2 regions of the Priestia sp. JSM ZJ58 genome follow, and region 2 is predicted to be linked to the other one. Evidence: a T-box and tRNA genes for the amino acid it is inferred to sense, from the RefSeq annotation. Region 2 holds a T-box; the other holds one or more tRNA genes.

Region 1 (16,802 bases), 3.8 Mb from region 2:
CTTGTAGACATTCCAGCTGCACAACATAATAGAATATTCATCTGTCATTCCCCCGTTTTTTTATTTTGCTATCTGTTTTGTTGATAGTTTTATCTTAAAATAAAAGCGCTTACATTTATACACAACCTTTTTCCGTTAGTAACGGAAAAATTATGTTTGAACATTCAGATAAAAGAAGAAGCCCCTCTCTTGGACTTCTTTTATCTAATATTTTTCATAAATACCTCTATAAACTCCTCATAATCCTTGCACTTTACTAAGCGCTGCACGACCTGCTTGTCATCCACAACGCGAACCAACAAACTGTACATCTTCTGCAAATCGCCTTGATTATTCGCTTTTACACTTAAAAGACAAATAAATTGCACAAGATTTCCTTCCCACATAATCGGTTTTTTTAACGTGCAAATGGCCCAAAACGTCGTATCGGTTTGAGGAACCATAGGATGCGGAATCGCAACGAGATTGCCAAAACTTGTTGGGGATGCAGCTTCTCTTTCAAAAACAGATTCTATAAATTGAAAAGGAACTAGTCCTAGATGAGTTAATTTCTCTCCTAAAAAATGAAGCACTTCTTCTCTTGTTTGAAATTCTTGCTGTAAATATACTAATTCTTTTTTCGTGTATTCTAACGAAGACTGCGGTTTATTCTTCATTAAACATTCAATTTTTTTAAAATCATTGTTTCCTAGAATTGTACTTACTTGTACTACAGGAACAGGAAGATCCTCTGGAATTGGAATGGTACTAACAATAAAATCTAAAGAGTGCAGCGACATTTGGTGAAGCTTATAATACTGAGTTGTTCCTAAAATAGTAAGATTTAATCCAAACGTAGCCTGCAGCTTATATGATAATAGCTTGGCACTCCCTACTCCCGATGCGCATACAATCAAACAGCGCTTAGGCTGATTGATAATTTTCCGACGTTCAATGGCCCCTCCAATATGTAAAGCTAAATAGCCAATTTCCGTTTCATGCATGTCAATTTCAAGGCGATTTTTTAAAACCTTCCCGGCAATAATTCCAGCTTCAAAAGCAAGAGGGTAATGACTCTTAATTCCTTCAAGCATCGGGTTTCGCAGATTCATTCCATATTTATAGCGGTTGATAGCCGGTTTCAAATGCAAACTCATGCCAAGAATCAACTCTGAATCTTCACTAATTCCTAAATGAAGCTCTTTTTCAATTGCTTCTAATATAGCCGCTGTTAATTCATAAATATCTGCGGCAATAAACTGCTTCACTTCTTTGTCTTCATGATTGCTACTGTTGAGCATTTTTGTACCTAGCAAATGAATGGCGATATACGCTGTTTCTGATTTCGGAAAACGAATCTTGAATGCCTTTTCAATTTCCCTCACAATTTCAGCTGCTACTTCATATTCTTTATGCTCCATAATTTCAAGCAAGTCTTCTGAATACAAAGAGATAAAATTTTCTTCTTGTATTCGCTTACAAGCTATTGCTAAATGAATGATTAAATTATTTAATCCAATATCTGAAACCATAATATTGTATCGTTTTATTTGATTTAAAATGTGGGCTTTAATCGTTAAGATTGATTCTTGGGGCAGGATGGATATTTCATTGTATACCATATCTACTTCTTTATCTTTTCGGTTAAATATGTACTCAGACATACAAAATCTCATTTTCATTTCGTCCCCTTTAGCTTTCAAGCCATAGTTAGGACGTTTTTCTAAAAGAATATCATACTTACACAGCTGTTTTTTAACATCTCTTAAATCGTTTTGAACCGTTGATTTGCTAATATATAACTCGTCTGCTAAATCTTCGAGCTTCAAATATCCGTCTGCTAGCAGCAGTCTTTTAATTAAATAATGCACGCGGTCATCAGGAACGGTTGGAATAGAAGTTGAATCAAATAATTGATTAGCCGAAAGTTCTTTTAATAGCTGATGAAATTGTTTTTCATCTAAAACGCTAAGTTCATATCCCGTCCCTCGAGCTGATTTAATTTTGGCCCCGTACTGAGACAACATGTCATCTAACTGTTTTATATCCGTTCGAATAGTTCGAGAAGATACCTGATTTACTGTTGCTAAATATTCGCTCGTAACGGTTGATAATGTAGACTGTACGGACATTAGTTCTCTTAATATGACGATCATTCTTGAATTAAGCATGTTTGTTTCTCTCCATTCTCAGAAGATTTCCCCTTTATAAAATAAATTAAAAGAGCTGGTTATTTTAAACAAAAGCAAAAAATACCTAAACAGCAACAAACAGAAACTACCTTTTCTGTCCTTGCAGCTTAGGTTTTGCCTGCTTCATCAGTAACAACCCTAAAACAATAGGAATAAATGTCTTTATTTGTAATCTATCATTCTTTCTGTTTTTTTTCAATTTCCATTAAAGCGTTAGGCTTAGTGGCATTAATGAAATTTATGGAGTCTGTTCATACCGGTGTAGCCCCAATACAAACGTACGAATTAAAAAATCTAGTGTCTCATCAGTACTCAACGGCATGCCAAATCCCCCTTTTTGCTCCAAAGAAGAAAATCCATGTAAAATGCTGCGGAGACTTCTAACAGCATGAAGGGCTTCACTTTCCGGAAGATGATACGGTTTTAACACCTCCAGCACTAAAAATACGATGTTATCAGATGCTTTTTGTACTTCTTCATCCTGTATCGTTGGTGCCACCGTTGCCGTTGCTTCGTATATTCCGGGAGACTTTCTTACAAATGAAACGTACGCTTTACTTAGCTGATAAACAGCGTCTTCTGCAGAAGCATGTTCAACAGCACTTTTTAGAAGATAGTGTAGCTGCTGCAGTCCGCTTAAAGCCAGTTCTTTGCGCAGCTCTTCTAACCCTTTTATATGATTATACAAAGACGGAGGGCGAACATCTAATTCTTTGGCTAATGAAGCAATTGTAACAGCATAAAACCCTTCACGATTGGCCAAATTTTCACCTGTTTGAATAACCTTTTTGAAATCTAGTCCTTGTCGTGGCGACATCCCTTCATCTCCTCTTTTCTATTTTTACTTTTGCTTGTTGTATTGCTTTTTCCATCATTTTTAGCGGTTGAGAAAGCATTCTTCCGTGTCCAACAGCAAGAAGTGACGGGTTTAATTCATATAGCTTTTCTGCACTTTTAAGCGCTAGCTCTTTGCTCCACGTTCCAAAGGCAGGAAACGGAAACAGCGGTTTTAACTGACCTGATACGGCAACTCCTCCCCGCACTTGGAAAGAATCTCCCGCAATTAATGCGTTCGTTCTCTGGTCTAAAAAAGACATAGACCCAGGTGTATGTCCAGGTGTAAAAATAGGGGCAAGTGAGCCTATATAAGACTCTTCTTCGATGAAATGATCAATTTTAGTTGAAATCTTTCCTAGTTTTGGTATTCCTCCACGGATTGGGTTTTGAGGTTCTTCAGAATTGAGTGTGAAGTCTCCTGAAAATAATCGATAATCTCTTTGCGACATATAAACAGAAGCATTCGGCAAACTTTTCTTCACATTATCAATCGCTCCGATGTGATCTTCATGAGTATGAGTAAAAACAATTCGAGTAATCGGTTTTCCAATTTGATCTGCAGCTTTCAAAATACCTGACGCGCTGTAAGGAAGAGCCGCATCAATTAACGTAAGACTGTCTTTCTCTTCGACTAAATAACAATTCACTGGAAAAAACCGAGGCAAAAACGTCAATTGATACAACATTTTCTCACGAACTATTCTCATTTCCTCATCCCCTATTATCAAAATAAAAACTAATGGTATTAGTTTTTATTTTAACTAATACCATTAGTTTTATCAATCATATATTGGAAAAAACAAAAAAGAGTGTGAGACATAACGAAATCGAGTGAATTTAAAGACGAACAAATGGAATAAAGGAGCTCGTATAGATCACTTGTTACACCGTCCCCACAAAAAAATCCGAACGCGGCTGATTCTTGATAGAGAATCAACCGCGTTCGAATCTTACTTTAACTAAACTACTTTTGCCCTAATTAAACGTCTTTTCTTTCTCCCGTAGCAGCCACTACAATCGCACTGCCTTTCTTTAACTCTTCTTCATATTTTTTTGTTTCGTCTTTTGATAAACCTAGCGCAGCCATTTTTGTTCGAAGCTCATCTTCTCTTGTTAAAAATAAACTCGCTGCTGAATGTAAAGGACCTTCTTCAGACAGTCGAATAATATTTGTGTCCGTTACTTCTGTTAAATTTTTAGAATTTTCCTTGTCATAGGTAAACACGTATACTTCATTTTTCTCAAAACCTTTATCTGCAAATTGATTAACTGCTTCGTTAATATTCGCTCCGTTTTCTACTACTTCAACATGTTTCATTATTTATAACCTCCTGTTTCTATCGCACATCTTTCTTTTATACTTAGCAAAAGAATGAACTTCTTACTACTATATATACCCGTTTTCAGAAAGGAAAACCCGCATTTAGTGCTTTACGGAGAGTTTGAATATCATTCCATATTATCCTTTAATCGGATGTATATCTCTTTTGATTAACGTATCTAAAACAATCATTCAGCTTATTTTCAGCTACCATTCATAAAAAATTCATCTGCATTGCTTATTATAATAAAGAAAAAAGGCGCTAATCAGGTACTTTCTACGCATAATGAATGTCTGTGTCAGAGTAAGCCGGATATGAATGCAACCATTCATATCCGTTTTTTTATATGAAAGAACTTCTAACAACATCCTGTCCTTGCACCTTATAACATACTATAATTCTCCGTATTAACTAAAAATTCAGGTTATATAGGAGGTTACAAATGAACAGCCATCCACAGCCACAGTTAAAAAAAGAGTTAAAGATCCGGCATATCACCATGATTTCTCTTGGAGGAATTATTGGCGCTGGATTGTTTATTGGAAGCGGATCACTCATTAACACCGCTGGACCCGGCTCTATTTTTTCGTACGCATTTGCTGGTTTACTCGTTATTTTAGTCATGCGAATGCTTGGAGAAATGTCTACTGCAAATCCTTCCAGCGGTTCGTTTTCCACTTATGCAAAAGAGGCATTAGGCCCTTGGGCCGGCTACACAATTGGCTGGCTCTACTGGTTTTTCTGGGTTATCGTTATTGCTGTTGAAGCCATTGCAGGTGCAAATATTATTCAATACTGGTTCCCGTCTTTACCGTCTTGGGGAGTTAGTCTGACTCTTACTTTTTTATTAACGATGACCAATCTGTACTCTGTTAAATCTTTCGGAGAATTTGAATATTGGTTTTCTCTCATTAAAGTTGTCAGTATCGTTCTTTTTTTATTTTTAGGTATTGCTATTATTTGTGGATTCATTCCAGGAATTGATTCTCCCGGCACTTCCAATCTTTTGCATAAAGGCGGCTTTTTACCGAATGGAATTAGCTCTGTATTTTTAGGAATCGCCCTTGTCATGTTCTCCTTTATGGGAACAGAAATTGTTGCAACCGCGGCAGGTGAATCTTCTCAACCTGAAAAAGCCATTACCATTGCGACCAATACCGTTATTTATCGTATTTTATTTTTCTATTTAGGATCTATTTTTATTTTAGTAACCGTTCTTCCGTGGAATTCATCAAGCCTAATGAAAAGCCCATTTGTCTCTATTCTTGAATTAGTAAACATACCGGCCGCCGCTCAAATTATGAACTTTATTATTTTAACAGCTGTCCTTTCTTGTCTGAATTCTGGTTTGTATACAAGCTCTCGTATGCTGTTTTCCATGTCTCAAAATGGTAATGCGCCAAAAAGCTTTTCAAAATTAAATAAAAAAGGCGTACCGGTTAGCGCGATATTAGCATGTACAGTTATTTCGTACATCAGCGTCATCTTTAACTATATTTCGCCAGATAAAATCTTTTTGTTCTTAGTGAATGCATCAGGCGGCGTAGCCCTTCTTGTGTACCTCGTTATTGCATTTTCACAAATTAAAATGAGAAAAAAATATGAAAAAGAAAACCCTGAAGCATTAAAAATTAAAATGTGGTTGTTTCCTTACTTAACTTACGCTACAATCCTTGCCATCACTAGTATCTTTATTGCCATGGCATTTATTGATTCATTGCGTTCGCAGTTCTTTTTAACTCTTTTAATTGCTTTACTCGTCGTAGGTTCGTTTTTCTTTCAGCGTACCAAAATGACGAGCAGCTTAGCATCAAAAGAAAACACATCAAAATAAAAGAGGTTGAGACATAACGAAATGGATCCAACCTAAAGATGAACAAGTGAGATAGATGAGCTGGACTGCTTATGACACCGCAGTTGATTTCCGTGCAAGGCTTCGCTTTCCGCGGGCGGGCGCTGTTCCCGCAGGAGTCTTCGCCTTGCCCTCCAATCACCTGCTAGAAGGAACGAAACACATAAAACTATATTTACCATCACAAAAAAACGAACCACCAATCAAACATGTTGATTAGTGGTTCGTTTTTCACTTTGACTAACATACTTTTGTCCCAGCCTCTTTTTATTTAATCCGATAAATCTCCTACAATTTTTGTTCCGTGTAATTCAGTCGCCTGTGTGTCTTTTATAACCCGATCTGCGTTGCCTTCATGAATTCCTCCGCCGGGCAAAATAATAAGACGGTCATTGGCGTATGTGATCAGTTCTCGGATCACCTGCAAGTTTTGCAAAGCAGACCCTTTCCCACCTTTGGTCAAAATGCGGTCTGCTCCCATTTCACTAAGTATATCAATGGCTTTGTATTTATCTTTAATCTCATCAAATGCCATATGAAACGTAACGCTTAAAGGACGAGCTTCTGCTATTAATTCTTTAGTGCGTCCGTGATCGATTTCATTTTTTTCTGTTAATATGCCGAATACTACTCCGTTTACTCCAAGGTCTTTACATGCTTTAACGTCTTTTTTCATAATTTGAAATTCTGCTTCGGAATATAAAAAATCACCGCTTCTTGGGCGAATAATCACGTTGATATCTGTATCAAGGTGTTCACTTGCATGTTGAATGGTGCCGTAACTTGGCGTAGTGCCTCCTTGACTGAGATTGTCACATAATTCAATGCGGTCTGCTCCTAGCTTTTCCGCTTTTTTTGCCTGCTCATACCCTTCTACACACGCTTCTTTTATGTACTTCATACTCTCAACTCCTTTATTGGCTGTATAAATAAAGCCCATCTTTAAAAAGATGGACTTTCCTTTATTATTTAATCGCTTTATGAACTTTTAATTTCTTTCCTTTAATTGTTTTGTTTTTCATTGCTTGCAACACTTTGGGACCTTTTCCATTCAGAATCTCTACATACGAGACATTTTCTTGAATCGTAATAATTCCAATATCGTCTGCGGTTACTCCGTCTAATTTTGCGATTGTTCCTACAAAATCGACCGCTCGAATTTTCTTTTTCTTTCCTCCGTTAAAATACAGCTTCATAATGTCTTTATTTAATGACTCGCTTTTATCTTTTTTAACTTCTGGACGCTCATTAATTTTTTCATTAAAAGCGAATGCTGCCTGCTGTACTTCTTCTTTAGAAGGAGGAGTAGATACTGGAATCGAAAAACCAATATATTCTTCAATTTCCGATAGCATTCTCTCTTCATAAGGCGTTACAAATGTGATAGCCTTCCCTTTTTTACCGGCACGTCCCGTTCTTCCCGTACGGTGAACGTAGCTTTCTTTTTCCAACGGAAGGTCATAGTTAATAACGTGCGTGATATTATCAATATCAATTCCTCTCGCAGCTACATCTGTTGCTACTAAATAGCGGAATTTCCCTTTTTTGAAATCATTCATAACCTCAAAACGGTCTTCTTGCACCATTGCCCCATGAATTTTATCACAAGGATATCCAAGATCATCTAAATCATCTAACAGCGTATTTACCTGCTCTTGCGTGCGGCAAAAAATGATGCAGCTGTCTGGATTTTCTACTGTAGTTACGTCTTTCAGCAGTTCAAATTTACGTTCATTTTGTACTGTTATAACAGAATGGTCAATCGTGCTTGTTGTTAATCCGTTCGCTTTGATTTCAACATCAACCGGCTTCTTCATATATTTGCGAGACAGCTCTTCAATATCTTCAGGAAGCGTAGCCGAGAAAAGCATCGTTACACGCTCACTAGGAAGATGTTGAATAATTGCTTCCACTTGATCAATAAAACCCATATTTAGCATTTCGTCTGCTTCATCAATAACCAAATAACGAATTTTCTCTAATGCAAGCGTTTCTTTTTCTATATGATCAAGCACTCGTCCAGGCGTTCCCACGACAATATGTGTTTTTTGCTTTAATTCTACTTTTTGCTTGGCAAATGGTGATTTTCCATAGACAGCTGCTGCTTTAATTCTCTTAAAACGGCCGATATTGGTAATATCTTCTTTTACCTGTGCAGCCAGCTCTCGTGTAGGCGTTAACACTAAGGCCTGGGGCTTATTTTCTTCCCAATTAACTAATTCACACAGTGGAATGCCAAAGGAAGCCGTTTTTCCACTTCCTGTTTGAGACTTCACGACAACATCTCTTTCTTCTAGCGCGATGGGAAGCACCTTGCTTTGTACTTCCGTAGGATGATTGTATTGCAGGCTAGAAAGTGCCTTAGCTACCTTGTCACTAAGACCGTATTGACTAAAACTTCTTTGATTCATTTTGTACCCTCATTTATTTTAAATTAGTGATTATCTTTATCATGACCTGATGCACTATGTTTCATTATACTTTAATTCTTCTATACGCGCTCAAAATTTCAAATCACATCAGCCGCTTTTGAATATACACTCATTTTTAAAGTCCAACTTATTTTCAGTTCATACACCTACAATATACAAAATCAGTAAACTAACTAAGAAATAATAAGATAATAGCGCGCACTGTTAATAGTTTGTTTTGAATATGTAGCATAATCCGTACAATCTATCCACTTGTATTTATCTAATTTCTTTTCTAGCTTTTCACTAATTTCGTCTTCAATCTCGTGCATTAAAGCAACCGTTTCGTAAATGCTCATCCCAAAACGTTCAGCTGCTTGGTGGTGAGGAGACTGCTGTTTAAGGAGTGTTAAAAACTGTTTTTTCGTCTCAGCTTTTTGCGCTAAACGATCTTCGACTCCCTCAATGAATTGATATAGCATTCGCTTGTTAAAAGGAAGAGAAGCAATTATATCTCTTGCAAAAACCTCCATCATCTTTTCATTCATGGTCACTCCACCCTTCAACTTTAAAACAAATCATAGTTTTACTTATTTAGTTTTAATTATTATAAACGTAATGATTACGATTTACAATGTGGCATTCTTCCTAAACCAATGAAGAAAGTGAAAAAGCCGCTCTCTTATTAATAAGAAAACGGCTTTGGTATGAGCGATGAGGGATTCGAACCCCCGACCCCATCCCTGTCAAGGATGTATTCTCCCACTGAACTAATCGCTCGTAATATGTATTGACTATATTATAGAAAGAGTTATCCAATTTTGTCAACTATTTTTCCACAGTCCCCAAGTTGGAAGAACCGTCTTTACTTTTGATAAACTAAAAACATGCCATAAAGGAGCATGACGGGATGAAAGCACACGCTGAATTTTATTTTGATTTTGTCTGTCCACTATGTTTTCTAGCCACTAATCCTTTAAGAGAAGTCAGTAAAGAACAAAAAGCTGAGATTGAAAGAATTTGCTTCCAAAGAAACCATTAAAAAAACGCTGTTACATGAATATTCTGCTAAGCTTAAAGACAAAGAGAAATGATTCACTAAGAGGTGTATTTGATGAATATTAATTATTATTTTAGTCGGTTTTTAGCTAAGAAACCGGATAGTCCAACGTATGAAAACTTAGCTGCTTTACAGAACAAGCATATGCTTCATGTTCCGTTTGAGAACTTAGACGTTTTGTCTCAAACTCCTATTATCATTGATTTAGAACGGATCTTTCAAAAAGTAATTGTAAATTTGCGCGGAGGATTTTGCTACGAATTAAACGGTTTATTTGGCTGGCTGTTAAAAGAAAGCGGTTATGAAGTCTCGTACGTTTCAGCTACCGTCAAAAAACCCGATGGCACGTGGACCATTGAAGGAAGTCACGCTACAAACCTTGTGACAGTTAAAAATCAGTCTTATATCGTAGACGTTGGATTTGGAGATTCTGTTCGCAAGCCAATGCCTTTAAATGGCGAAGTAGTAAGAGATGTAAGCGGCTCTTATCGTATGACAAACGTTGCTGAGCATATGTATGATTTGCAGCGATGGGAAGATGATGTATGGAAAACGCTGTACCGTGTGTCTACGCTTCCTAAGAAACTGACAGACTTTACTCCCATGTGTGAGTTCAATCAAACGTCAGCTGATTCTCCGTTTGTACACAAACGCCTTGTTACGATCGCAACACCTACAGGGCGAATTACCCTCTCTGGTGAAACACTAACTGTAACAGACAGCGGAAAAAAGACGAAAAGAAACGTTTCAGAAGAAGAAGTTCCTGATATTTTGCAAAATCATTTTTATATTATTAAAGGGTTTTATTAATATGTCCTTACACAAAAAACCGGCCTCTTATGGGGTCGGTTTTTGTATAGGAGTAATCATCCTGTTTTCTACAGGCGACTTTAAAATAATTGAGGTATTCACATTTCCATAAGGAATCAGTTCATCCACGAGCATTCTAAGTCCATCCATTCCAGACACGGCTGCTTTGATAAAATAAGAAACCGGTCCCGTTACGCGATGACATTCAAGCACATCTTCATTTTGCTCAATAAAGTCTTCAAATTCCTCTGGTTTTCTTTTTAATTCGCTTACTTGAATAAACAGCTGTGTATCTCTCCCTAAAGCTTTCGGAGACACCGTAGCGCTGAAACGCTGTATCACTCCTCGTTCCTGAAGGCGCTGCAGCCTTTCTGATACGCTTGGACGGCTAAGAGCCAGCTTTTTTGATAAATCACTAATCGTCATACGCCCGTCTCTTTGCAAAATAGACAATAATTGTACATCGATTTGATCCATACAAACCTTTCCTTTCAAAATGAATATAATAAATAAAATCTTTATTCAAGTTGATAACAGAACAAGTATTATTTCCTTCATTTATACATGTGTTTTCTTTATTTAATATCCTATCATTAAAGTAGATAATTGAAAATGAAAATTCCGAAAAAACAAACAAAGGGGTTTATTTATGAAAAAAGTTTTATGGATTATTCTTGGATGTACGATTGCAAGTATTGGTGTTCTTATTTTGCGGCACTCTCACGTAGTGACGGGGGGAACAGCTGGTCTGTCTCTTAGCTTATCATATGCCCTTCCTTTGTCGTTTGCGGTGATTTTTTTTCTCATTAATATTCCTTTTTATCTCTTTTCCTTCTTTCAAATGGGATGGAAATTTACCGTCACAACTATAGGATCAGTGTCTTTGCTATCACTTCTCACTTCACTCGATCACTTGCTTCCTGCTTTTACACTTCCCAGCCTGATGGGTGCTGTTACGGGCGGACTAATTGCCGGTCTTGGCTTATCCATTTTATTTATGAACGGAGCTTCTCTTGGGGGTGCTAATATTCTAGCGTTATTCGCGCAGCGAAAATTCGGTTGGGATCCTGGAAAAGTGAATTTTTCATTTGATTTCCTCGTCGTGCTGTCGAGCATGTATTCAATTGGATTTTCAAAAGGAATTTTCTCTTTTATGTCCATTGCGATTACAGGGTTTGTCATCAGCTATTTCAAACAAAAAATTGCTTTACACAATCAATCGACACCCACTGCTGCCACACAGCCTTTAGATAATGTGCTCTCTAAATAAAAACCACGATTTAACTGTGACTAAATCGTGGTTTTCGTTTAAAGCTTTTCTACTTTTATAAAATCAAATTGGGCCTCATATCCTTCTCCTTGAGGACTACAAGCGTAAATCCCAACTTGAACAGGTTCTTTGGATGAGTGCAATAAGTGAGCGATTCGGAGCTGAGTCCAGGAATCTCCATCACTTGAATAACAAACGGTGTAATCATCATTTTTGCGCTGAATTTTAAAATAAAGCGCTGATTTGTTTTGAGTAAAATTTTGACTGGACCAATCTGAGAAGCCCTGGTTGGTTACGACTGCTCCTAATTGGTTAGGGCCATCGGGATTGTATTCAACTGACGTTTTGATCCACGTATCTTTTGATACACGAATCATGAGACCTGCTTGATCGTAGCGATTAACTGGATATGTATGCACCTTTGTCATGATTTCAAAGTCGCCTTCTACTTCACGATAAAGAAAGTGTCCATTGTCCGCTTCAAAGCCATAATGAGTACGCTGCCAAAAATCTGTTTTAGCGTCTGTTTTAATCACTAATCGATTCGTTTCCGTATCAATTTGAAATTGAGCTGGTGGACAATACCAAGAAACGTCTGAATCTAATTTTCCTTCTGAAAAGTTTGTGAAAAATACTAGTTGATTACTCACTCTCTGTCATTCCCTTCTTAGAAGCTATTGTTCTTCTATTTCTATTTTGCCATAATTTAACGAATAAATAAAATATTTTGATTATTTTTCTAGTAAATTCTTTTCTTTCATAAAAAAATAAGACTCTTTTACATAGAGTAAAAGAGTCTTATTTTTAGATTATTGCATTTAGAATAAGTGCTCCTGCAAAAGCAATAAAGGATAGAAGCGTTTCCAGAACAGTCCATGTTTTGAACGTTTCTTTTACTGTTAATCCTAAATACTCCTTCACCATCCAGAATCCAGCATCATTAACGTGAGAGAACATTAGTGAACCCGCGCCCGTAACAATAACCAGAAGTTCTAAATTAACACCAGACATGTGCTCAATGATCGGTGAAACAATACCCGCCGCTGTTGTTAATGCAACTGTTGCTGAACCTGTAGCGATACGGATTAATCCAGCAATTAAAAATGCAAGTACAAGTGGTGATAGAGATAGATGTTCAGACATTTGACCAATCGTTGTACCTACTCCACTATCGATTAATACTTGTTTGAAGCCACCGCCTGCACCAATAATCAAGACAATAGATCCTACAGGAAGCAAGCATTCTTCCGTTAGTTTTTTAATCACATCTTTTGTCATACCTTGACGTTTTCCAAGCAGGTAAAACGCTGCAAAACAAGAAATTAAAAGTGCAATTAATGGACTTCCTATTAATTCTACAAACTTCACTACGCCGCTTGGCAATCCGTTAATAATAGGCACTATTGCTGCTAAAACCATTAATAAAACAGGAAGTAAAATAACAAAGAATGAAACGCCTGTACCAGGAAGATCTTTAGATGTTGTCGTGATACGAATTAAATCCGGCTCTCCTTCTGGAATTACTCGTTTGTTAACCCATTTTGCAAAAACTGGTCCAGCGATAACTGCTGCTGGAATTGAAATGATTAACGCGTATAAAAGCACTTTCCCCGTATTTGCTCCGTAAATACTAATAGCTGCCATCGCTCCCGGATGAGGAGGAACGAGACCGTGAACAATTGATAATCCTGCAATAACTGGCAGAGCAATCAATAATATATTTTGTTTTGTTGTTTTATGAATCGAAATAACTAAAGGCAGTAAGATTAAAATTCCTACTTCGAAGAAAACAGGAATACCAATAATGAAACCTGCTACTAGCATTGCCCACGGCAATCTTTTCACACCGAATATTCTTACAAAATAATCCGCTACCTGCATGCCAGCGCCTGAATCAGCCATCAGCTTACCTAAAATTGTTCCCAGTGCTAAAATTCCTACTAAGTGTCCTAAAACACCGCCCACTCCCGTTTCGTAAGCGGCAACAATTTTATCCATTGATAACCCAGAAGCAATTGCTAAAAACAAACTCGCAACCGTTAAACTGATAAACGCATGCCATTTAAAAACTGAAACACCTACAATAACAATAACAATTGCGACAACCGTAATAGCTAATAAGTATGCATCCATCTTGCTTTCCACCTTCCCCTTAAGTAAACGCTTTCTTTATGTAGCAAAAAAGCTCTAAACCTGTTAATTTTTTAAAAAATACGTTTTAATTATCGAAATCGTTTACATTAATTAAATCAGAAAACGATTTCATCTTTTTATTACTTAAATTATATGAAAAAAAAATTCTTAAATCAATAAAAAAACTCAAAAAAATTTTATCAATTTTCTTCCATAGAGTTTCAACTCATAAAAAAATCCAATCATGTTAATGATTGGATTTATCTTATTTATTTAGTGATGGTGGGATCAGCGGTTTGACTGTCGATAATTGGTTTTTCGCTTGTTTTTAACGTTATTTCTTCATATTCTCCCGGCGCTAATACACTTTTATCTCCTCTCATGAGATACGTATAGGCGATGATAGAAATGAATAGACCAAATGTCCAGGCATTATCCCATAAAAAGCGCAGTCCAGGAATCAGTAAGCCTAAAACAGGTATGGCCACGCCAATTACTAATGCATAAATACCGTTTTTATTAAAACCAGTTGAATAACTATAGCGACCGTTTACCTCGTATAAATCCTTTAATGCCATCTGTCTCCTTCTTACAAGCCAGTAGTCAGCAATGGCGATGCCGTCTATAGGACCAAGCAGCGCTCCGTATGTTCCAAGCCATCCAAAGATATAATTCCCGAAATTAGACATGATGTACCATGGCTGAAGCAAAATAGCAAAGATACCGGTTACTAGCGCTCCCATCGCAAACGTGATTTTCTTTGGATTCAGATTCTCAATTGCACGGGCCGGCGCCACAATATTTGCTCCCACATTAATCGTTAAAGAAGAAAGCACGATAACGATTGTTCCTAAGAAAATGATAAACGGAGGGAATTTAGCTACTAACGCCACTGGATCCCAAATAGCTTCTCCGAATATAACGATGGTTGCCGAGGTAACAGCAATTCCAATAAATGAAAAAACACTCATCGTCAACGGCAAGGAGAAGGTTTGCGCAACCATTTGGGATTTCTGGCTTCTAGCATATCGACAAAAATCCGGAATGTTCAAAGCGAGCGTCGCCCAAAATGCAATGACTCCGGTTAAAGCAGGGAAAAATACAGCTAGAAATTCTCCGGTGGATGTAAATTTAGAAGGCGTAGATAAAATGGGTCCCCACCCTCCTGAGTTTGTATAAGCCCATATAAAAAGAATAATAGCTGAAATACCAATAACCGGAGCAGCAATCGCTCCTAACACTTTAATTGCTTGCGGTCCTTTATACGCCACTCCTACATTTAAAAGCCAAAAGAGAGCAAATACAATGGCTGTATGACCAGCTAAACCATTCCAAGATGAAAATGAAGCGCTTAGCAGTGTATCAATTGCTTCCGTTCCAATCCATGTATTAATTCCAAACCATCCAGCAGCCACAATAGCCCTAGCCAGTGCTGGGATATGTGCTCCTTTATCTCCAAACCACAGGCGGGCAAATACCGGATAAGGAATGCCAAACTTGGTTCCAGCGTGAGAATTAAGCAAAATAGGAATAAGAACAATTACATTTCCTAAAAAGATTGTACCAATTGCCTGCCACCAGTTCATTCCAAGCGTCATCATTCCGCTCGCCATTGTGTAAGCTGGAATACACAGACACATCCCAATCCAAAGCGTGGCAAAGTTAACTCCTTTCCAAGAATGTTCTTTCATCGTAGTAGGACGTAAATCTTCATTCCAAAGATCGCTGCCGCTCAGCTGATTGTGCGTCTCATCTGTGAGCGTCACAATTCCATCTTGCTCGATTTGTGTTTTCATCCATAAAACCCCTTTTCATAAAATAAGTTCATTTCAAAAAACAAATTTTATTTGAATTTTCTGAAATATAAAGGCGTTTGTGACGATTCCTTCTAGTATGTGATAAATACTAACGTTATTCCTTATTATATTTAATGCGAAACAGGGATACACTGGACAAATTGTAACATTATTTGAGGGAACTTTTATATATTGTGTAGTGTTAACTCTTTTGGTTGTTAGATAACCTAACACACAAAAAATCATCGCCTGAAAGCTTCAAGCGATGATTTTTGAACTTAATGTACGTATTTTTTTTGAAAAGCCGTAATGCTTTCGTATTCTTCTTTAAATAAACGAGCCAAACGAATATAGATAGTCGTTAACTCTTTATATACTTCACTGTTTTCTTTGATTGGATAATGATGATTAGTCGCTCCAACCATATCGGAAACAACGTTTAATGAGTCGACTTCGCCAAGGCTATATAAGCCAAGAATAACTGCTCCTAGACATGAACTTTCAAAGCTTTCCGGCACGGATACTTCTTGGTTAAAAATATCTGCCATCATTTGGCGCCAAAGTGCGGAACGTGCAAATCCGCCTGTTGCCTGAATTTTCGTAGGTTCTCCAATTAACTCTTCAAGTGCCAATAATACCGTATACAAGTTAAAAATAACGCCTTCTAATACGGCGCGAATCATATGTTCTTTTTTATGATGCAAACCTAGGCCAAAGAACGAACCTTTAGCATTTGCATCCCAAAGCGGCGCACGCTCTCCTGACAGGTATGGATGAAACAATAAGCCGTCTGCTCCAGGTTTCACTAAAGCCGCAATATCCGTTAATACTTCATATGGATCTTTTCCAAGACGTTTAGCTGTTTCGACTTCCGACGCTCCAAATTGATCACGAGCCCATCTAAAAATCATGCCTCCGTTATTTACAGGGCCGCCAATTACCCAGTGGTCTTCTGTCAACGCATAACAGAAAATACGACCTTTAGGATCGACTACTGGCTTGTCAGTGACTGCTCGAATAGCTCCGCTTGTCCCAATTGTTACTGCAACAACGCCTGGTTCAATCGCATTTACACCTAAGTTTGATAATACGCCATCGCTTGCACCTACAATAAAGGGCGTATCCGGCAGTAAGTGCATC
Region 2 (16,802 bases):
CTTTGGATGCCGGTTCCGGAAGAACCCACGTAAATTCGTCTTTTTCCGGCGCTTGTTCTTCCTTCTCATCCTTAGATTGACCATTGATTTTAATTGAAATTTTTCGTTCCTGCTTGTCCACTGCCCCACCGCCTTTAGTTAACGTAGTCTTAGTACCGGTTGTAAGCTGAGGTAAACCGACATAAAACATACACTTTTTTCCATGCTATCATAGAAGAAAAAAAAAATAACAAGACATTTGTCGTCTTGTTACAAAAGGTTTTCGCTATTTAGTTACAGAAATTTTAACTTTGTCGAAGACTTGAAGCTCAATAAAAATAGTTGCTAACATACCAATCTATCAATTCGTTTCCATGAAAATAAGCAGCGATTGTCCCTATAAAAATAAAAGGAACGAAAGGAATTGGTACACCTACCTTTGCCTTTTTCATTAATAATGCTCCTATACTAACGGTTCCGCCTATTAATATAGCTAAAAAAAGTGATAGCAAAACAAGCTTTACTCCAAGCACAATACCAATCAAACCATACAATTTAATATCTCCTTCTCCAAGGCCTCCTCTGCTGAGAAATGCGATTAGAAAGAGGAGAAAAAATGCGATTCCTCCTCCCATTAAAGAATCACTCCACGAAGTTAATGGAATGAAAAGACGCTCAAGAAGAAAGATAGGCAAAAAGAAAAGCAGCACCTTATTTGGGACAATCATATAGGCTATATCTGAGACAACGATAATTGTTAAAAAAGAAACAAAAGTTAATATGACAATCAGTTCTAACGTCATATTCAATTTTAAAAAAGCATATACAAATAAACTTCCTGTCGAAAATTCTACGAACGGGTAGATGAAGGAGATTTTTTTGCGACACATACTACATTTTCCTGCATTTTTAATGTAGGAGACTACGGGGATTAACTGTTGTGGAGAAAGAACGTATAAACAGTGTGGACAATGAGATCGTGGAGATAAAATAGATTTTCCCTGAGGAATTCTAAGGCCTGCTACGTTGTAAAATGAACCTAGAGTGATACCTGAAACGAATAGATAAAGGTAAATTATACTCATACGACTCCTTCCATTTCAGGGGTATAGAATACTAACTGTAGATTTTCTTTTGAATGGGGCAATGTATCTTTTCCTTTTAAATAGCTGCCAATAAACGGTATGAGAAAAGCTGCTAGAAGACCTATTACGATAACCAGTATGATCACTTGCGTGAGAGAAAGTCCTTTATTCTCTTTTGACAGTTTATCCATTTCCACACCTCTCTTTTATTGATTAGTATCAAACAGCTCCTTCATTAATAAACTGAATCTTAATACCCATAAAAGTCATATTCTGTATGCCTCCTTCCTTAAAACACACCTTTTATAGGTAATAAGGATTATACCACTAAAAAACAAAAACAGCATAAAAAAACGTCTGCAAAAGCAGACGTTTTTTAATAGTAAGGAGCCATAAATAAGTAGACAATTACACCTGTAAGGCTTACATAAAGCCAGATTGGCATTGTCCATCGCACAATTTTTTTATGTTTTTCAACTTGCATTGTCCAGCCCCACACAAGTGCAAACAGTGCCAGCGGAACGATAATCGCTGCTAAGAAACTGTGTGTGATCAAAATAAAGAAGTAAATGGGACGAACAATTCCTTCTCCACCAAACGTAGCTGTTTCCGTTGAGATATAGTGGAACGTTAAATATGAAACTAAAAAGAGCAGTGTAGAAGTGAATGCCGCTAAGATAAACCCTCTATGAGCATTGATGTTTTTTCTAAAGATTGAAATCAACGCTGCAACTAAAAAAATAAACGTAAAACTATTCAAAATAGCATTTAACCGTGGAAAGATAGTCAAATCAAAACTTACTTTTCCTTGATAGCCAATATTCGAAAAGAATAGCAGTAAGATAATAACATTCGCTATCACTGAAAAGGTAAGAATAATACCGGTAAAGTTTTTATTACTTTTCGGTACAATTTTTTCATTATTCTTACTCATGTTAACAATCTCCTTATTTAGTGATGTACATGTTTATTATATATCACTTACCTAGGGGGTGAAAGTGACAATACTTTGAACTTAGTGCTTCCTTATTATTTGTATCCCTTTCTTACATTATGTTAAAAGCAGCAAGAGTTCACTTGCTGCTTCTGCTCATTTGAGAAGAAAGGCCCGCACTTCTGATATAAAATACAGAGACCCTGTAATCACGACCATGTCTTGTTCACCTGTCGCCTTTTCCTTTACGTAAGCAATTGCTTTTTTCCACTCCTCGTCCATATGCTTATTACGATGAGTACTCATCTCATAAAGCTCCCCAGCTGCGCGAGCACGAGGAAAGTCAAACGACGTAAATGTAATACTTGCAGCGATTGTTTCAAGTTCTTGGACCATTCGATCAGCGCTTTTATCATTTAAGCAGCTGAAGATTAAATGAATGTTTCGATCTTCATAATGAAGGCGTAAAGTAGATAACAAGCTATCAATGCCTTCTGCATTATGAGCCCCGTCAATAATCGTTAAAGGATGCTCATTTACTATCTCAAAGCGGCCGTTCCACTTTGTATGCTGAATCCCTTTTATCATTTGCTCATTGGAGATAGAAAGCTTTTTCTTTTCTTTTAAATAACAAACGGCCATCACAGCCAAAGCTGCATTTTTAACTTGATGATAGCCAAGCATATTTAATTGCAAGTGTTCAAATGTACCATACGGCGTTTTTAACGTAAAGCCTTCTCCATTTGCTAAGGGCTCATAGTTTTCAATTTTAAATTCTTTTCCTAACACAAATAACGAAGCCTGCTTCAAATTTGCCTCTTCTGTAATGACGTCAAGCGCCTTTACTTGCTCTGCACCAGTAATAATAGGGACTTCTTTTTTAATAATCCCCGCTTTTTCTGCTGCAATTTCTTCTACCGTATCACCTAGTATCGCCATGTGATCAAATCCAATGTTTGTAATAATACTCACCATAGGATTCACAACGTTTGTTGAATCATATCGTCCCCCAAGACCTGTTTCAAACACAACATAGTCAACTGAATCATGATAGCCGAAATAAAGAAAAGCCATGATTGTAATCACTTCAAATTCCGTTGCTGACCCTAAGTCCGTATGTTCTAGTCGCTCCACTACAGGCTTTACTTCCTGAACAAGAGCGGTCATTGCTTCATTTGAAATAGGCTGTCCATTCACGCTAATCCGCTCATTAAATGTTTCGATATAAGGGGAAGTAAACGTTCCAACTTTATACCCTGCTTCTTCTAACATATTTCGCAAATACGAAACAGTAGAACCTTTACCATTCGTCCCAGCAACGTGAATAGCATTTATATTTTGCTGCGGAAAATCAAGCTGCTCTAGCATCCATTCCATTCGTTCTAACCCCGGCTTGATTCCAAAGCGAAGTCTGTTATGAATCCAATCAAGCGCTTCTTCATATGTCGTTATCATCTTTTATTCACCTTTCTTTTCCATCGCTATTATTATGTAAAGAAAAAGCGTCGCTATACAAGCCACGCTTTTTCTGTTGGTTTATTAACCCATTGATTATCCGCGTAATTCAGCAATACGAGACTGAACAGCTTCACGTTTTTCAACGTAATCTTGCTCTTTTGCACGCTCTTCTTCTACTACTTTAGCAGGCGCTTTTGCAATAAAGCCTTGGTTGTTTAATTTCTTTTGTACACGTTCTACTTCTTTGTTTAACTTATCGTGTTCTTTTTCTAAACGGGCGATTTCTTCTTCGATATTAATTAAACCTTCAAGAGGTAAAATTAATTCTGCGCCTGTTACAACAGCAGTCATCGCTTTTTCATCTAATGAAACATCGGTTGAAATTACAAGCTCACTTGGATTACAGAAACGTTCTACATACGCACGATTCTTTTCAAGCTGACTTTGAATATTTTCATCTTTAGCTTTAATAAATAATTTTACTTGTTTGCTCATCGGCGTGTTCACTTCAGCACGAATGTTACGAACAGCACGGATAATATCTACAAGTAAACGCATATCGTTAGCAGCTTCTTTATCCGAAAGCTCAGCGCGTACTTCCGGCCATTTAGCTACTGTAATTGATTCACCTTCATGCGGCAAGCTTTGCCAAATTTCTTCAGTAATAAACGGCATGAATGGATGTAAAAGTCGCATTGTGTTATCAAGTACATAAGCTAAAATTGAGCGAGTGGTCTTTTTAGCTGCTTCATCTTCTCCGTAAAGAGGAAGTTTAGCCATTTCAATGTACCAATCGCAGAAGTCATCCCAAATAAAGTTATAAAGAATGCGTCCAACTTCACCAAATTCATATTTGTCAGCTAATTTTGTTACGTGCTCAATCGTTTCATTTAAGCGCGTTAAAATCCATTTATCCGCAACTGACTTTTCGCCTGATAAATCAAGCTCTTCAAATGTGATGCCGTCCATGTTCATTAATGCGAAACGAGAAGCATTCCAAATTTTATTTGCAAAGTTCCATGTCGCTTCGACTTTTTCAAAGCTAAAGCGTAAATCTTGTCCCGGTGAGCTTCCTGTAGATAAGAAATAGCGAAGAGAATCTGCACCGTATTTCTCGATTACTTCCATTGGATCTACGCCGTTACCAAGTGATTTACTCATTTTACGACCTTCAGCATCTCGTACAAGACCGTGAATAAGTACATCGTCAAACGGACGTTTACCCGTAAATTCAAGACCTTGGAAAATCATACGAGATACCCAGAAGAAAATAATGTCGTAGCCCGTTACAAGCACATTTGTTGGGTAGTAGCGTTTGAAATCAGCTGCATCCACATCCGGCCAGCCCATTGTTGAGAACGGCCATAGCGCTGAACTGAACCATGTGTCTAATACATCTGAATCCTGTTCCCAGTTTTCGATATCTGCTGGAGCCTCATGATCTACGTATACTTCTCCAGTTTCTTTATGATACCAAGCTGGAATGCGGTGTCCCCACCAAAGCTGACGCGAAATACACCAGTCGCGAATATTTTCCATCCAGTGTAAGTATGTCTTTTCAAAACGATCAGGCACAAAGTTTACTTTTTCTTCTTGTTTTTGAAGATCTACTGCTTTATCTGCTAACGGCTGCATTTTTACAAACCACTGAGTTGATAAATAAGGTTCAACAACGGCACCGCTTCGTTCACTGTGACCTACTGAATGCATGTGGTCTTCAATGTCGAACAATACGCCGTCTTCTTGAAGGTCTTTAACAATTTGCTTACGGCAAGCAAAACGATCCATTCCTTCATATTTACCTGCTTTGTCATTCATCGTACCGTCTTGATTCATCACTAAAATACGCTCTAAATTATGACGGTTTCCAATTTCAAAATCGTTCGGGTCATGAGCAGGCGTAATTTTTACTGCACCAGAACCGAATTCCATATCTACATAATCATCGCCTACGATTGGAATTTCACGACCTACAATCGGAAGGACAACCTTTTTGCCGATTAAGTGCTTATAGCGATCATCTTCAGGGTGAACAGCTACAGCCGTATCTCCTAGCATTGTTTCAGGACGAGTTGTTGCGATTTCAATATGTCCAGAACCATCTGCCAACGGATAGCGCATATGATAAAACGCACCTTGTACATCTTTGTAAATAACCTCGATGTCTGAAAGAGCTGTTTTTGTAGCTGGATCCCAGTTAATAATATATTCTCCGCGATAGATTAACCCTTTTTTGTAAAGCGTTACGAATACTTCGCGCACTGCTTTAGAAAGGCCTTCATCAAGCGTGAAGCGCTCGCGTGAATAGTCTAAGCCAAGTCCTAGCTTCGACCACTGCTGGCGAATAAAGCTTGCATATTCTTCTTTCCATTTCCACGTTTCGGCTACAAAATTTTCGCGGCCTAGATCGTAGCGGCTTTTCCCTTCGCTGCGAAGCTTTTCTTCTACTTTTGCCTGCGTTGCAATCCCCGCATGGTCCATGCCGGGAAGCCATAAAACGTCATAGCCTTGCATGCGCTTCATACGCGTTAAGATGTCTTGTAACGTTGTATCCCAAGCGTGGCCTAAATGCAGCTTGCCCGTTACGTTTGGGGGTGGAATTACAATTGTATATGGCTCTTTTTCAGGGTCATTTGTTGCTTCAAAAAACTTCCCGTCTAACCAATACTGATAACGATTTTCTTCAACGGCTTTTGGATCATACTTCGTTGGAAGAGTCACTTCTTTTTCAGACATAATGTATACCTCCATAATATAAAGTTTCAGTCTTTAGAAACTGTGTAAAGCTTTTATAAACATAAAAAAACTCCTTTCCTAATAAAAGGACGAAAGGAGTTGATTTCGCGGTACCACCTTTTTTTATAGACGTATCCCGTTTGATAAGCCTATACACTTCATTTCATAACGGTTGATTAACCGGCTTTTTCTACTGAGCTATGCAGCTGTTCAAAAAAGCTACTCATAGGCGACATTCCGAGTGCACATTCTTAAGAAATCTCACAGCAGCTGATTTCTCTCTCTGAAAGACGAACATCCCGTACTCTTCCTATTCACTGTATTTATGTATGAATTTCTCTTAATTATACTATATGAAAAAATGTTGAATCGTCAATAATCTTCTCCATTTTTTTATGATTATATTCATAATTTTTTTGTTCTGCTCTTTATTTTTTCATTCACTCGCTAATTTTGGAAATAAAATGAAAAGTCCGCTCAAAAAAATGGCACCATTTCTTTCTTTTTTCATATACTTACTTTAACCTGGGCACGTGGATTGAAAGGGGCATGTACAAATGAAGAAACGAATAAATGTAAATTCGTATCAGCTGCAGCGGTGGCTCAAAACAGCAGGAGCGGCTTGTGGACAGTTTATTGTTCCTTTAACAATTTTTCAAGGTATACGTACACTATTCTTCCCCACAACCTTTGATGTACTGTTGTTGGCACTTCTTGCCATACTAGCGGTTGCTTTATATTCGGACTGGATTTAAAAACCCAAGCGCTATTCGTTCGCTTGGGCTTGTGCAGCTGCTTCCGCTGCCATTTTTTTTTGCTGATCTACTTCAAATATTTTAATATTGAGCTGTTCAATGTTTTTCGTCAGCCAGTATGCTCGAATAAATGACTGCATATGTTCAAGCTCCGTTTTACTTTCTTTATGCTGCCTATATTGAACGATACACTGATACAAGGGTTCTGGAAACGCTAAATAACTGTGCAAAAGCAGTCTTTCCTCTTCTCTGAGAGCAAAATGTTTTTCATACGTACTAAACCACTCATAGCTGTCATAGGTAGTTACTGGGTACGTGCGAAGAGTACGGAAATAAAATGAGACCAAATCATAAATCGGTGAAGCATCTTTTGCATGTTCAAAGTTAATAAAAAAACCATTTCCCCGTTCGTCATAGATAAAATGTTTAGCCGATAGCTTTCCATGAGACGTAACCAGCCGGATCTTTTCCTTTTCTTCCATTTCATCGTTCCACTGATCGAGCTTTCCAAAACCAAACTCAAGCGCTCTTGTCATTTCATAATAAAATGTACAGTAATGCAACTCAAACGGGGACATATACACTTTCTTCTCGCATTCTACTACGTACTGCTTCAGCTCTTCCTGACGTTTTTCCCACGTTTCTTTCATCGATGTATAATGATTTTCTATATCTTCTTTTTTTACTTCTACTTCCTGCGCCGAAGCACCGTGAAGCTTAGCAAGCTCTTGAAATAATTTATGATATCGAATATCACGCTCTTCGGTTGGGTTATTTGGGAGCCACGGCATTAAGTAATACGAGCCGCTTTCATCTGAAACAATGGGCTGAGAACGCTTCGTTTGATAAATAGGGACAAAGCCCATCCACCCTTTTTGATACACGTTCTGCAACTTTTGAATGAAGTTCTGATTTCGCTCTTGATGATTCGCCATTTCTTTAAGCGCAAATACGCCAGTTTTTGTATAGACTTTTTTTACTTTTCCGTAGTCTTCGATAAAGTCAACATCTAAGTCATATTCTTTTAACAATACTTTGTAGTCTGCTACTGTCCGCTGCATCTATATTCTCCTTCCTCGTAAAAAATAAAGAAAACAGTTAAGACATTATATGCGTCAAAACTGTTTTCTTTCCGACTTTAACGAACGGGAATATTTAAGATGCTTCCTTCTTCCAGCTCATATTCATCTCCTAAATTATTCACTCGTAAAATGTTTTGTACATTCGTATTATAGCGGTTTGCTATCGTATCAAGCGAATCTCCGTCTTGAACAATACAAAGCTTCCACGTTGAAAAAGCTTCTTCTTCCCGCGAAAAGAGCTTTGTTAAATAAAGGGCGTTTTCATTTCGGCCGCTTTCATTTTCTTCTTTCCGAAATTCAACAATAATCTTTTCCTTTTCTTGCTCAGCCTCTTGTTGAACGTCAGCATACGTATTTAATTCACTAGCTTGCGATTCTTCGAAGCTTTCTTGCTCTTGACGAAGCTGAAAGAGCTCAATCACGTTGTCTTCTCTTTCTTCCTCGATTGGTGCCTCTTTTTTCACTTCGACTTCAAATGGTTCATATGCTTCCTCTTCATATTCCACGACCGGCTCAGCACGAGATTCTTTTTTAAATACAGATGAAAAATAACTAGGAGGCTTTTCTGAATGATCTTCTTCAATAGCCTCTGCCTCTAAAAGTGCGGGAGCTTCACGATAGCTTACGTCAAACTCTTGCTCCTCTTGTTTCTCTTCTTCTTGAGCAAAGTTTTCAGTATATACCTCTTCAGCATCGTCTGCTTCTTCATAGGAGACGATGTGCTGTTCTTCCGCAAACTCTTCCTCTTCTTCTCGTTCTTGTTCTTCATGCTGTTCCCCGTACAATCCTGTGATGGACAAGTCAGCCATTAGCTGCAGCTGATTTGTGCCTGGTAATTCATAATCAAATAAATCAATAGATACATATACATCTTCAATACTTTGAATACGATTTTTAGGAATGGTAATATCAACAGGAAATTGATGTGATAATTCAGCCGTTCCGTCTTCACGGACAGAGATAGATTGCACTTGATTCTCATTTGTATATTCGCGTAACGAGTGCTCTCCCTCGTACGTTTCGTATTCACCTGTTAATTGTAATGCTCCTCGAATAGACACATATTGGTCATATTCTTGAATAGATACTTGAGGCTCTAAGGAGATAGACAAAAGTTGTGAGACTTCCTGTCCTTTTTGAAACCATACTGATTCTTCTACGGAAAAACGCAGACATGATAAATTATCCTGCGACAAATTGTTCTCCCCCTTCCAACACCCGCCAGGTAATAGCGCGGTCATTAAAGATGTATGAACAAATAAATTAAAATATGTCTTGAAAACTAAAAAAGCTTACGGAATCCTCCGTAAGCTTCTTTATAAAAGTTATTTCTATTTAGCTGTTTATCCACGCAACTTTGAAAAAGCTTTTTCAGCTGCTGCAATTGTATGTTCAATGTCTGCATCTGTATGAGAAGTTGATAAAAACATTCCTTCGAATTGAGAAGGAGGTAAAAACACGCCTTCATTAGCCATTTCACGATAGTAAGCTGCAAAATAATCTAAATTCGATGTTTTCGCTGTTTCGTAATTTATGACCTGTTCGTTTGTGAAGAAGAAACCGATCATTGAACCAGCTCGGTTTACGGTAAACGGCACATCATATTTTTCAGCTGCTGCCATCAATCCTTCTTCTAAGCGATCTGCTTTACGAATGAACTCATCGTAGGATTGAGGTGTCAGCTGTGTTAATGTCTCGTATCCAGCTGTCATCGCAAGCGGATTACCTGATAATGTACCTGCTTGATAAATCGGGCCGCTTGGTGCAACTCGCTCCATAATTTCAGCTTTACCACCGTAAGCACCTACTGGTAAACCACCACCGATTACTTTTCCTAAGCAAGTTAAGTCAGGCGTAATGTTGTAGTAGCCCTGTGCACAGTTGTACGCTACGCGGAACCCTGTCATTACTTCATCAAAAATGAGCAGTGAGCCATATTCTGATGTGATATCACGAAGCCCTTGTAAGAAACCGGGCTGAGGTGGTACCACACCCATATTTCCTGCTACCGGTTCAACGATTACTCCGGCAATGTCATCTCCGAATTCTTTAAAAGCATATTGTACGCTTTCTAAATCATTGTACGGCACTGTAATCGTGTTTTTAGCGATTCCTTCAGGCACTCCCGGGCTATCTGGTAGGCCTAACGTTGCAACGCCTGAGCCAGCTTTAATGAGAAGAGAGTCACCGTGTCCATGGTAACAGCCTTCAAATTTTAAAATTTTGTTGCGGCCCGTATAGCCACGCGCTAAACGCAGTGCGCTCATCGTTGCTTCCGTACCTGAACTCACCATACGGACGATTTCGATTGAAGGAACGCGCTCAATCACAACTTTAGCGAGCTCATTTTCAATTAATGTTGGTGCACCAAAGCTTGTACCAGATTCCGTTACTTTTTTTACTGCTTCAACTACTTGATCGTTGGAATGTCCGTGAATTAAAGGTCCCCATGATAAGACGTAGTCAATATATTTGTTGCCGTCAATATCGTAAATCGTAGCGCCTTTTCCTCGTTCCATAAAAATAGGATCCATATCTACTGATTTAAATGCACGAACAGGACTGTTTACTCCACCCGGCATTAGTTGCTGCGCTTCTAAAAAAGCTGCTTTTGACTTTTCATAACTTCTCATGTGTAAGCCTCCTTAATTACTTGTCAGATAACCAGCGTGCTGCGTCTTTAGCATGATACGTTACAATTAAATCCGCTCCTGCACGCTTCATGCTAATTAATTTTTCAAGAACAATCTCTTTTTCATTTACCCAGCCGTTTTGAGCTGCCGCTTTAATCATTGAATATTCACCGCTCACATTATAAGCCACTACAGGTAAATTAAACGTATTTTTCACATCGCGCATAATATCTAAATATGATAGAGCTGGTTTTACAATTAAGAAATCTGCTCCTTCTTCGACATCAGATTCCGCTTCTCGAAGTGCCTCTAAGCGATTAGCTGGGTCCATTTGATATGTTTTACGGTCTCCAAATTGAGGAGAAGAATGCGCTGCATCACGGAATGGTCCGTAAAAAGCAGATGCATATTTAACAGCATAAGACATCACCGGCACATCTTCAAATCCAGCTTCGTCTAGACCGTGGCGAATAGCTGCCACGAAACCGTCCATCATGTTTGAAGGCGCAATAATATCCGCTCCTGCTTTAGCTTGACTAACCGCTGTACGCGCTAATAAGTCAAGGCTAGGATCGTTTAAGATTTTTCCGTCTTCAATTACACCACAGTGGCCATGATCTGTGTATTGACACAAGCATGTATCTGCGATAACAACAAAATCTGGAAAATTTTCTTTAATTTGACGAATACCTTTTTGGACAATTCCGTGGTCATGGTATGCCTGTGAGCCGACCGCATCTTTTTCAGCGGGAACACCAAATACCATAGCTGACTTGATTCCTAAATCGACTAACTCTTGGATTTCATCATTCAAGTAGTCTAAAGAAATTTGGTCCACACCTGGCATTGATTTTACAGCATTTCTTTTTTGTTCACCTTCTACAATAAAAATAGGATATATAAAGTCTTCCGGATGTAAATGTGTTTCACGTACAAGCGCACGCATATTTACAGAATTACGAAGACGACGATGACGTGTAATTTGTAAATCTTTCATGTTAAAATCCTCCTTTATTATTCAAAACAACTAACCAACATATCTATCATACCATTTATTGTGTATGTGTTAGGAACAAGATGCTTAATTCCATATTCGCTCGCTGTCTGACTCGTAATAGGACCGATGCAAACAACTTTGGTTTCATTTATAAGCTCAAGCCAATTCGGAATATCTTTAACTGACTCGACAAAAAATCTCACTGTAGAAGAACTTGTAAAAGTAATGGCATCAATTCCTGTTTCTAAATGTTGCTTAACCAAGCGTTCAGAGCCTTGATTTCGAATGGTCTGATATACAACTAAATCCGTTACCTCACACTCTTTTAACCCATCTTTTAAAACAGAGCGGGCTAATTGTCCTCGTACAAGGAGAACTCGCTCGTGATGTAACACATTTGCTTTTAACGACTCAAGAAGTGATTCGGCAACGTATTCTTTTGGAACAAGTTGCACGTTAACATCGTATTTTTCCAGCAATTTTGCGGTTTTTTCTCCAACCGCAGCCACTTTTAATCTTTTTAAAGCACTCCGACTGATATTTAACTCTTTTAGCCATTCAAAGAAAAAAGAAATGCCGTTTTGACTTGTAAAAACAATCCAATCAAAACAGTCAATCGACAGCAGGACATCTTCCACTTCTTTTTCATTGTTAGAACGTGCAAACGTGAGGACTGGTAAGCTTAAAGGTATGCCTCCAAGCTTTTTAATCTGTGCTGCAAATGAATGAGCCTGCTTCGCTTCTCTTGTAATCAAAACTTTTTTCAAAAAAAGAGGAGCCTCATGACTCATTATTTGTCCAGCTCCTCTTTTACGCGGTCAATTAAAAGCTTAGCTCCTTGAGATGTTAAGCGACTAGCAGCTTCTGAACCGATAGCAACGGGGTCTTTTCCCGTAATGTGCTCTTTATAAATCGTTTTGCCATCAGGAGATGCGACTAGCGACGTTAGCTCAATATTTCCACCGTCTACTATACGCCCATATCCCGCAATCGGCACTTGGCATCCGCCTTCCATCTCTTTTAAAAATACGCGTTCAGCTCTAACAGCACGAGCCGTTTCATCATGATTTAGAGTTTGAAGAAGCGATAATAATTCATCGTCATTTTCTCGGCATTCGATAGCTAAAGCTCCTTGTCCTACAGCAGGAACACTTATTTCCGGCTCTAGGTACTGAGTGACCGTATCTCTCGACCAGCCCATACGAGATAGTCCTGCAGCGGCCAAGATAATCGCATCGTAATCTTCATTTTTTAATTTCTCTAGGCGTGTATCGATATTTCCTCGAATCCATTTAATTTCGATATCTGAACGCATAGATAGAAGCTGTGCCCCTCGACGCAAGCTGCTTGTCCCAATCACAGCACCGCTTGGCAGCTCCTCAAATCGCTCACCATTTTTTGAAATAAGCGCATCACGGTGATCTTCTCGTAAAGGAATACATCCAATCGTTAATCCTTCTGGCAAAACAGCCGGCATATCTTTCATACTATGAACGGCCATATCAATTTCTTTATCTAACATGGCTTGTTCAATTTCTTTTACAAAAAGACCTTTACCGCCTACTTTGGACAGCGTTACATTTAAAATTTTGTCCCCTTTTGTCACCATTTCTTTAATTTCAAACTCAAAAGGAAGACCTTGTTTTTTTAACTGTTCAATGACCCACTTGGTCTGTGTTAACGCAAGTTTGCTTCGACGAGAGCCGACAATAATTTTTCGCATGTTGTCCTCCTAATTACGAACCCCAAAAGTGAAAATTCGATAAACTGCCAAATAAAAAGAAATTAATAAGTAAGACTAAGAACAATCCAATATTCCACATCGCGATTGCCTTTCCTTGAATACCTCTACGCAGTCTAGCATACAAGTAAGCGCTGTATGCAACAAACATTAAAAATGAACCTAACACTTTTGTATCGTACCAATGAAAATCTACGTATTTAATATAAGCCCATATGATTCCTAAGATTAACGAAAGCAATAACAGCGGTACACCAATTAAAATTAATACATAGGACATGTAATCTAGCTTTGTTAAATCTTCAATTCTTAGCAAGCGCTTGCCCCATTTCTTCTTTTTCAATAAATTATACTGAACAAGATACAGTGCAGAAAAAACAAAAGAAACTGAAAAAGCGCCGTAAGATAAAATAGCCATGGTAATATGGATGATTAATAATTCTGACACAAGGCGCTCCGACTGGACAGCCGTGTATGTTTCAAGTGGAGCAAACGTATGAATAGCCATAATTAAGAAACCAATCACATTTGTAAAAAACACCATAAAATCAACGCGGAACAGGCGATTAATCACAAGTGAAAGAGTAATTAACACCCACGCGTAAAAATACAGCCCTTCAGAAACAGTAAGAATAGGAAACCTTCCCGTCTCAAACATTCGTAAAATTAAAAAGGCTGTTTGCAAAACCCATACAATAGAAAGTAACCAGAAGGCTATCGAGTTTGCCTTCCGGTTATTTTGTACAAAATCAATAAAATATAATAAAACGCTCACCGCGTATAAAATCACAATCAATTCATAGATTCTGGTTAATTCCATATCAACCATTATTCAATCCTCACTTAAGACTGATAAGCTACTGAATGAGACGTAATCGATGTATGAAGCTGCTCTTCTTTTTCTTTTTGCAAAGCAACTTCCTGTTCAATATTAAAAATCTTCATGAACAGCTCTAAAGACTCTTCAGCATGTTTCTCTCCAGCCAATTCTTTCGCGTGTAAAATTGGATCGCGAAGAAGTTGATTAATTATACTTTTTGTATGTTTATTTAACACTTTGCGCTCACGCTCAGATAAATCTGGGAGCTTACGATCAATGCTTTTCATCGTTTCAGCTTGAATGGTAAGTGCTTTTTGACGAAGTGCAGAAATAACAGGTACAACGCCTAATGTACCAAGCCAAGACTTGAAAGCAACAATTTCAGCTTCAAGCATAATTTCAATTTCATCCGCAGCTTTTTGACGCTCTTGCAAATTAGATTCTACAATCCCGTTTAAATCGTCGATATCGTATAAAAAGACCGTCTCTAGCTCATCTAGTTCTGGATCTAAGTCACGCGGAACGGCGATGTCTACCATAAACAATGGACGACCTTTACGCGTACGCTCTGCTTCACTCATCATTCGTTTCGTTACTACATAGTCATTAGCTCCTGTTGAACTAATTAAAATATCTGCTTCGCTTAAAGCATGTTGAAGATCAGCAAATGGTTTGGCTTCTCCAGAAAAACGGTTTGCTAGCTCCTGTGCCTTTTCAAATGTTCGATTCACTACCGTTACTTTTTTAGCTCCGCTGCCATATAAATTCTGCACGGCCAGCTGACCCATTTTTCCCGCACCAAGAATCAATACGTGTTTAGATGATAAGTCTCCAAAAATCTTTTTAGCAAGCTCTACGGCTGCGTAGCTGACAGAAACTGCATTCGCACCAATTTCTGTTTCATGATGAGCTTTTTTGGCTAATGTCACAGCTTGTTTAAACAGCTGATTAAAAACCGTTCCAATTGTTTCTTCTTCTTGAGCAAGCAAAAAGCTTGAACGCACTTGTCCAAGAATTTGTGTTTCACCAATCACCATTGAATCTAATCCACATGCTACTCGGTATAAGTGTTCGATGGCTCCATCATTTTCATAGATCGTTAAATAAGGCGAAAACTCTTCTTTATCTATTCCGAACCATTCAGCTAAAAATGCTTTTACATAATAACGGCCCGTGTGTAATTGATCAACAACAGCATAAATTTCCGTACGATTGCATGTTGAAACAATGATGTTCTCCAAAATGCTTTTTTGGCCGCTTAACGTTTTCATGGCAGATGCTAGTTCTTGCTCATTAAAACTAAGCTTTTCTCTTATTTCAACAGGGGCTGTTCGAAAGTTTAAGCCGACTGCTATAATATGCATTTGTACATACCCCCTATAATTGAAATGTGCTTATTTATCCGAATTTGACGGGCAGTAACCCCTAAATTTCCAAAGAGCTACAGTGAGATAACTGCCCGTAAAATCCGGCGTTCTTCATTCTACTATTCGTAAAAACCGGCGGACATTACACAGATGTAATCTTCGCCTTATTTCTAACTATTATAACATGTTCTATAAGTCATTCGAAAAAAAAATGTGAACAGTCTTTGAAAACATGTGTTAAGATATTAACTGTTATTCCGTAATAAATTGTATCAAAAAAGCAGCGTTTTATCACGTTTTCTGTTTTGAAACACCTGGAGGTTACTATGAAAAAGCAATCAATGTTTTTTGGTGTCTTACTAGTTGGATTTGGAATCTTTTTCTTACTGAATGAACTACATATGAGCATTGCAGCAAAGGTATACACGTGGCCTGTACTGTTAATTTTAATAGGAGCGGCACTGTTAACTGAGTCTGCTTTATCTCAAGATCATTCAAACTTGCTTGCAAGTTACATATTAATCACTTTAGGTATTCATTTCTATGTAAGTGAACAAATTCCCTTTTGGCCTACGAATATTAGCATGGTCGTTTTTATGGTGGCCATTAGCTTTTTACTCAGTGCTAGAAAAGCCAAATCGGGCTTTTTCCAAGGCGGCACCCTTTTAATTATTGCCATTTTAATGATGTTTTCAGACCGTCTTAAACTATTTTTGCCAAAAGTTGAAGACGGCGTAAATTATTTAACAACCTTCTGGCCTATTTTATTGTTACTAGTTGGGCTATATTTATTATTTTTCAAACGAAAGTAATCTATGTAAACAAGTTAAAAAAATGGAACGTTTGACTCACTTCCTGGTAGAGTGATGATAAACGTTCCATTTTTTTAGCTTCTATTCCTTTGTTTAGTGAGTCATGCGATACTGCAAAGATTTCCACGCTTTATCTTTTCCTTCACCTGTTTCAGATGAGAAATGAATTAATTCATCATTTGGATCTAAATCCAGCGTTTCTCTCACTACTTTTAAGTGCTTCTGCCATTTTCCTTTAGGAATTTTATCGGCTTTCGTCGCAATAACCATAACGGGAAGGTCATGGTGCTTCAAAAACTCATACATCATAACGTCATCCTTTGAAGGAGCATGGCGTAGATCAACAATCATTAACACAGCTTTAAGCTGCTCACGATTTGTTAAATACGTTTCAATCATTTTC

What was found. A T-box is a leader RNA that pairs with one kind of tRNA and senses whether it is charged. The one in region 2 lies ahead of ACH6EI_RS01130 (valine--tRNA ligase), so its partner is inferred to be a tRNA-Val.
Region 1: it encodes a tRNA-Val, which carries the amino acid that the T-box ahead of ACH6EI_RS01130 (valine--tRNA ligase) is inferred to sense. The anticodon was not compared.

The regions. Positions count from the first base shown of each region.
Region 1 covers NZ_JBISEM010000001.1:3,999,218-4,016,019, forward strand. The annotation lists gene ACH6EI_RS20605 (PTS sugar transporter subunit IIB) at 1-41, opposite strand, end outside; gene ACH6EI_RS20610 (BglG family transcription antiterminator) at 201-2,150, opposite strand; gene ACH6EI_RS20615 (TetR/AcrR family transcriptional regulator) at 2,410-2,988, opposite strand; gene ACH6EI_RS20620 (MBL fold metallo-hydrolase) at 2,993-3,715, opposite strand; gene ACH6EI_RS20625 (YflT domain-containing protein) at 3,988-4,326, opposite strand; gene ACH6EI_RS20630 (amino acid permease) at 4,773-6,164, shown strand; gene ACH6EI_RS20635 (copper homeostasis protein CutC) at 6,454-7,083, opposite strand; gene ACH6EI_RS20640 (DEAD/DEAH box helicase) at 7,148-8,593, opposite strand; gene ACH6EI_RS20645 (hypothetical protein) at 8,788-9,141, opposite strand; tRNA gene ACH6EI_RS20650 (tRNA-Val) at 9,302-9,373, opposite strand; gene ACH6EI_RS20655 (arylamine N-acetyltransferase family protein) at 9,708-10,463, shown strand; gene ACH6EI_RS20660 (Lrp/AsnC family transcriptional regulator) at 10,491-10,940, opposite strand; gene ACH6EI_RS20665 (YitT family protein) at 11,113-11,733, shown strand; gene ACH6EI_RS20670 (DUF1349 domain-containing protein) at 11,772-12,383, opposite strand; gene ACH6EI_RS20675 (GntT/GntP/DsdX family permease) at 12,538-13,866, opposite strand; gene ACH6EI_RS20680 (NCS1 family nucleobase:cation symporter-1) at 14,136-15,662, opposite strand; gene gntK (gluconokinase) at 15,941-16,802, opposite strand, start outside.
Region 2 covers NZ_JBISEM010000001.1:221,102-237,903, reverse strand. The annotation lists gene ACH6EI_RS01155 (SPOR domain-containing protein) at 1-190, opposite strand, end outside; gene ACH6EI_RS01150 (prepilin peptidase) at 309-1,064, opposite strand; gene ACH6EI_RS01145 (ATP synthase subunit B family protein) at 1,061-1,255, opposite strand; gene ACH6EI_RS01140 (DUF420 domain-containing protein) at 1,441-1,998, opposite strand; gene ACH6EI_RS01135 (bifunctional folylpolyglutamate synthase/dihydrofolate synthase) at 2,155-3,453, opposite strand; gene ACH6EI_RS01130 (valine--tRNA ligase) at 3,550-6,192, opposite strand; T-box leader at 6,275-6,519, opposite strand; gene ACH6EI_RS01125 (hypothetical protein) at 6,750-6,947, shown strand; gene ysxE (spore coat protein YsxE) at 6,959-8,008, opposite strand; gene spoVID (stage VI sporulation protein D) at 8,086-9,225, opposite strand; gene hemL (glutamate-1-semialdehyde 2,1-aminomutase) at 9,373-10,662, opposite strand; gene hemB (porphobilinogen synthase) at 10,679-11,659, opposite strand; gene ACH6EI_RS01100 (uroporphyrinogen-III synthase) at 11,677-12,450, opposite strand; gene hemC (hydroxymethylbilane synthase) at 12,450-13,382, opposite strand; gene ACH6EI_RS01090 (cytochrome C assembly family protein) at 13,396-14,229, opposite strand; gene hemA (glutamyl-tRNA reductase) at 14,244-15,584, opposite strand; gene ACH6EI_RS01080 (LiaF transmembrane domain-containing protein) at 15,914-16,399, shown strand; gene yihA (ribosome biogenesis GTP-binding protein YihA/YsxC) at 16,493-16,802, opposite strand, start outside.